2 regions of the Iodobacter sp. CM08 genome follow, and region 1 is predicted to be linked to the other one. Evidence: predicted binding sites of a transcription regulator. Region 1 holds the regulator's gene; the other holds the start of a gene.
What was found. Region 1 encodes sigma-54, which starts transcription at its own class of promoters, with help from an activator protein. Its sites were predicted from a motif close to CTGGCACGCTTCATGCTT; they were not measured.
Positions count from the first base shown of each region.

Region 2: a site for sigma-54 is predicted at 1,387-1,404, ahead of glnA (type I glutamate--ammonia ligase). Genes of this name have one in related genera too.

Region 1 covers NZ_JAWQUO010000052.1:9,743-12,874, reverse strand. The annotation lists gene R6242_RS20385 (PTS sugar transporter subunit IIA) at 1-72, opposite strand, end outside; gene hpf (ribosome hibernation-promoting factor, HPF/YfiA family) at 178-504, opposite strand; gene R6242_RS20375 (RNA polymerase factor sigma-54) at 529-1,905, opposite strand; gene lptB (LPS export ABC transporter ATP-binding protein) at 1,906-2,631, opposite strand; gene lptA (lipopolysaccharide transport periplasmic protein LptA) at 2,628-3,128, opposite strand; gene lptC (LPS export ABC transporter periplasmic protein LptC) at 3,106-3,132, opposite strand, start outside.
Region 2 covers NZ_JAWQUO010000002.1:152,056-155,187, reverse strand. The annotation lists gene R6242_RS01630 (SDR family oxidoreductase) at 1-255, shown strand, start outside; gene R6242_RS01625 (hypothetical protein) at 465-890, shown strand; gene glnA (type I glutamate--ammonia ligase) at 1,480-2,889, shown strand.

The DNA.
Region 1 (3,132 bases):
ACGTTTTTTACTGCCGACTTCCATATCAAGGAAGACATTACCACTTGGCAGAATTTGGGCGATCAGACTCATTGTAGGCAGACCAAAACAAGGACGACAGCTATTGTAGCGCCGTCGCTTGAAAACAAAAACGGGAACCCGAATAAACCGGTTCCCGCTAAGGTGAAAGAAATCGCTTTATTCAGCGCTAGGTTGATGCTGTTTAATGGATTCGTTGCGATGATCCATTGATTTTTCTTTGTGCTTTACAACTTGACGATCAAGTTTATCTGCCAAAAGATCAATCGCTGCATACATATTTTCATCCGTTGCTTCAACGTGGATATCGCGTCCGCGAACATGAACGGTAGCTTCAACTTGGTGTTGCAGTTTCTCCACGGAGAGGATGATATTTACATCAATCACATTATCAAAGTGCCTGATAACCCGCTCCATCTTACTGTTCACGTACTCACGGATCGATGGGGTTACTTCAAGATGATGGCCACTGATATTCAAATTCATAGGGTTACTCCTTCCGTTGGGGCCTTACAAACTTTTGCGCTGACTTACTGGGTAAATCTGCAACGCCTCACGGTATTTAGCAACGGTACGACGCGCTACCACAATACCTTGGGCGGATAATGCTTCTGCCAATACGCTATCACTTAAAGGTTTTTTCTTATCTTCTTGCTGCACCATCTGCTTTATTAAAGCTTTGATAGCGGTTGCAGAACATTCACCACCGGCGTCTGTGTCTACATGGCTACCAAAAAAATACTTAAACTCATACAAACCACGCGGCGTTAACATGTATTTTTGCGTGGTGACTCTAGAAATAGTTGATTCGTGTAAATCGAGCTCTTCTGCAATATCCCTGAGTACCAAGGGCCGCATTGCCACTTCACCATGTTCAAAAAATGCCCGCTGCCGCTCTACAATCGCTGTTGCTACTCGTAAAATTGTTTCAAAACGCTGCTGCACACTTTTTACTAACCAACGTGCTTCTTGTAGCTCGCGGGCTAAATGAGCGCCGTCGCCTTTCTGTAAGATATCTGCATAAAGCCGGTTAACGCGTAATTTTGGCATGGATGCATCATGCAATCTAACCCGCCAAACCCCACGTACTTTTTGCACAACCACATCGGGGCTTACATATCTTGGCGAGGTTACAGACCACTGTGCGCTCGGCCTTGGGTTTAAACTTACAATTAATTCTTGTGCGGCTTTTAGCTCAGCATCCTCGCATTTAAAGGCTCGTTTAAGCTTAGTGTAGTCCCGTCCAGCTAATAAATCGAGTGAATTTTGGGCAATCTTCAAGGCTAAATCTTTAGCGGCACTCGGCGGTTTTTGGCGCAACTGTAAGCATAATGAATCGGCAGTATCCCGAGCACCAACGCCTAAGGGCTCTAAGTGCTGTAAGCGGACTAAAGCAATCTTTAAGTCATCAAGTTCGAGTTCATAATCTTGGATAAGTTCCTCTGGCAGCTGAGAATAGACTTCATCTAAGGGCTGGGAAAGGAAACCATCATCATCCAAAGCTTCAATCAACATCAATAACAAAGACTTATCCCGATGCGGTAGCTGCAGCAGGCCTGCTTGCTGTAGCAGGTATTCACGTAAATCTAGATCACGCGCAATATTGGTGGCGGGGTCAAAATCATCATCGTCATCTGAGCCACCATGACTCGTACCCTCCCAGCGCAAACCATCATCATCCCCACCCATTTCCCACTGTGGCTCGGGCTGCTCAACTTCCCCTGCGGGGGCTTCCTCGCCACGCTCCAGCAAAGGGTTGTCATTTAGGTACTGCTCAAGCTCTTGCTGAAACTCAAGCGTAGAAAGCTGCAGCAGCTTAATAGCCTGCTGCAATTGTGGCGTGAGGTTTAGTTGCTGGGAAAGCCGCAGCTGCAGGGTTTGTTTCATTTACATACGGAAATGTTCACCGAGATACACTCGACGCACACTTTCATTAGCCACAATATCTTTTGGAACACCTGACGCCATCACCGCACCTTCCGAGATGATGTAAGCACGATCACAAATACCTAAGGTTTCACGCACATTATGATCAGTGATGAGCACACCGATTCCACGTTGCTTTAAAAAACCAATAATACGTTGAATATCCATCACGGCAATCGGGTCTACCCCTGCAAATGGCTCATCCAGCAAGATAAAGCGTGGGTTTGCTGCAAGTGCGCGGGCAATTTCTACCCGCCGCCGCTCACCACCTGATAAGCCCATCGCACCAGCATCCCGCAAATGGGCAATATGTAAATCATTGAGCAGCTCATTGAGGCGAGTATCAATCTCAACACGATTTTTGCAATGCAGCTCTAGCACTGCAGTAATGTTTTGCGCCACCGTCATTTTACGAAAGATAGATGCTTCCTGAGGCAAATAACCTAAACCTCGCCGTGCCCGCTGATGAATGGGTAAATGGCCGATATCCTCGCCATCGAGCATAATCCGCCCGCCATTCATCGCAACTAAACCCACCAACATATAAAAGCTAGTGGTTTTGCCCGCGCCATTAGGGCCTAGCAAGCCAACCACTTCGCCACTAGAAATTTCCATAGTGACATCACGCACTACGGTACGTTTGCCGTAGCGCTTTTCTAGCTGTTCTGCGCGTAAAGAACTACTCATGGAGCGGGAGCCTTTTTCGGATTGATCACGATATTCACCCTGCCACCTTCTGTTTTACTCTGCGCTTGGTAGGCTTCATTGTTTAGATCGTAAGTGATTAAATCGCTATAAATTTGATCTTCGCCCCGCTTCACCCAAGCTTTATCCAACAACTTAAGAATGCCAGTACGCCCGTCGTAATCAAAGCGCTGTGCCTCTGCATCTACCCACTCGTTACCACCATCCATTTTTTGCCGAAACCGCACGGGGCTGCCATTGCCTGTCACAAACTGGTTGCCCGCTTCATCTTGGCGCACGGAGAGTTTATCTCCACGAATGCTGAGCGTACCTTGAGTCAGCACCACATCATTAGTACAGACGCTAGCCTGCGTTTTTTGATTCATCACACAATTTGCAGCGGCGATTTTAATAGGTTTTTCGCGGTCGGTTTTTTCTGCATGCACGGGGCTAGCAAGCAAAAACAGTAATACGGTGTTAAGGGTTACGAAGCGGTTCATAGCT
Region 2 (3,132 bases), on a different contig from region 1:
GCCAAAGAATTTGGTGCTCGTGGTATTTCTGTTACCGCAGTGGGCCCAGGCCCAATGGATACACCGTTCTTTTATGCTCAAGAAACCCCAGAAGCCGTGGCTTACTTAAAAACATCGGCAGATTTAAGCGCTTTTAATCAATCGGGCTTAACTGAAATCCAAGACATCGTGCCTTTGATTAAATTTTTGGTGACCGAAGGCTGGTGGGTTAACGGCCAGACTATTTTTGCCAATGGTGGCTTTACCACCCGCTAATGAACGGGTGTTATACACAAAGACTATTTGTCCACGAAAAACACTCAATGCACGAACAGAAGCGGATCAAGCAAAAAGGTAATCGTCTGTTCGTGCTTTGTTAGTAAACGGCGTATTTTTTGATCTTGCTGCATAACATCAGTCATTTAGATGGCCACCAAAGCGCCAGCAGCTGGCTCTTTAGCGTACTCACACTCTAAGGATCCACCATGCGACTCCCTCTGCCCTTGCTGTTATTGGTCAGTATTGTGCACAGCCCGCTCAGCCAAGCACAAAGCATCGAAGGCTTGGATAAACTCAGCAACCCACTGGTAAAATCAGCCGTAAAAGCCATGAGCGATAACGATCGCGAAAGCTGGATGAAACTCTTCTCCCCCAAGGCCGTCATCAGTGACGAAGGCAAGGAGAGGGACTTTATTCAGTGGTCAGACAGCGAAATATTTGGCCGCTTACGTGCTTATATCGTACTAGGCAAATCGCGTGGCTACTTTAAACGTATCGATAAAGAAGATAATCAAGGGTTCAGCGTTTACGGTTTTTTCCACACGGATCGCTGGGGTGAGTTCAATACCTATATGCACTTTAAGGTAGAAAACAATCAGATTGTGCGGCTAGATGTGGGACAGATTAAGTAAATGTAGTGCCCTAGCAAAGCGACTTAGCCAAATAAAAATGAACCTTAGCTCACTGCTCCCCCTCTTAAAAACAGCAAAACCACGCCAAAGTTTTTTCCAACGATTTTATAAACTCAGTACGGGCGCTGCTTGCTGCGCCCTGCTCAGTTTTACAGCTCATCTTTTTTTAAACACTGCACAACATCGATACTGGCCATGAATGAACCAAATCACCGTGGTTTAATCGCATGAGCAGGCGCTTAATTAACAAAAAATTAATACAGCAGATTTCTTGCATGACCTAGGAATAAGCATTTAAAACAAAACGCCATGAGCACCGCACCAAAAAAGCTCGCACAGTGTATTTTAGTCACCATAATGGTGCATAAGTAATTACCCTAGGTTAGCGAGCCTTTAAGCTTAGTGCCAGCTTGTTGACGTTTGAAGCGCAGCTGCGCAGAATCAAACCTCAGCAGCCCTTAGGTTTATGGCACAATAGAATCACACGCTCTTTATGTTGGCATGGTTATTGCTGAATGAAATCTTAATTCCGCAAAGCCAGATGCTTTGTCCTTTCACCTTCATGCAATTAAAATTTGGAGAATTCAAGATGGCGGTAGCCGACGTTCTCAACCTTATCCAAGAAAACGGCCTTAAATTCGTTGACTTGCGTTTCACCGACACTATGGGCAAAGAACAGCACGTTACTGTTCCTTCGCACGTAGTGGACGAAGAATGGTTCACAACGGGCCATGCTTTCGACGGCTCTTCTATTGCTGGCTGGAAAGGCATTCAAGCATCTGACATGTTGCTGATGCCAGACGCATCAACCGCCAATATCGATCCTTTCTACGACGAACCAACATTGTTTATGACATGTGACGTGGTAGAGCCAGATACTGGTAAGGGTTACGACCGTGATCCACGCTCGGTAGCTAAGCGCGCTGAGCAATACCTGAAAGCCACAGGCTTGGGTGACACGGCTTACTTTGGCCCTGAACCAGAATTCTTTATTTTTGATGGCATCCGCTTTGGCTCCGATTTATCAGGCTGCTTCTACAAAATTGAATCCGACGAAGGCGCTTGGGCGACTGCAAATAAAGTAGAAGGCGGCAATAAAGGCCACCGTCCACGCCTGAAAGGTGGCTACTTCCCAGTTCCTCCTGTCGATAGCCACCAAGATATCCGTGCCACTATGGTACTGATCTTGGAAGAGCTAGGCGTGCCTGTTGAAGTGTTCCACCACGAAGTGGCGAACGCTGGCCAGAATGAAATCGGCACCAAATTCAGCACCTTGGTACAACGCGCAGACTGGACTCAAATCCTGAAATACGTGGTGCACAATGTAGCCGACCAATACGGCAAGACTGCCACATTTATGCCTAAGCCTATCGTTGGCGATAACGGCAGCGGTATGCACGTGCACCAATCGGTTTGGAAAGACGGCAAAAACCTGTTTGCAGGTAATGCCTACGCAGGTTTGAGCGAATTCGCCCTGTTCTACATCGGCGGTATCATCAAGCACGCAAAAGCACTGAATGCGATCACCAACCCAGGCACAAACAGCTACAAGCGTCTGGTTCCGCATTACGAAGCCCCTGTAAAACTGGCTTACTCTGCACGCAACCGCTCTGCTTCGATCCGTATTCCACACGTATCGTCAGACAAAGGCCGCCGCATTGAAGCGCGTTTCCCAGATCCATTGGCTAACCCATACCTGTGCTTCTCAGCCCTGTTGATGGCTGGCCTAGATGGCGTGCAAAACAAGATTCACCCAGGCGATCCTGCAGACAAAAATCTGTATGACCTGCCACCAGAAGAAGACAAGCTGATCCCTACCGTTTGCTCATCACTCGATGAAGCACTAGACGCGCTGGATAAAGACCGCGAGTTCCTGACTCGTGGCGGCGTATTCAGTAATGACTGGATCGACAGCTATATCGAATTGAAGATGCAAGAAGTAAACCGCATCCGCATGAGCACTCACCCAGTTGAGTTCGATATGTACTACAGCTTGTAATATCTGACGCCTGTTTTGTGCAGGCTTAGATAAAAAAAACCCGCAGAAAGCTTTGCTTTTGCGGGTTTTTTTATGGGTTTTATATAGGTCTTTAGGTAATCCCCACACAAAATCAGCTCATTTTTAAGTAGAATTTTATCGCAGTTTTTAAGTAGCTTTTACATGAAAGCCGTAGGCAATTGATAATGCCAGATTATGGCGATTTTAAAACAGGCCGAAGCTGGCTCGACCATTCCTGATCAT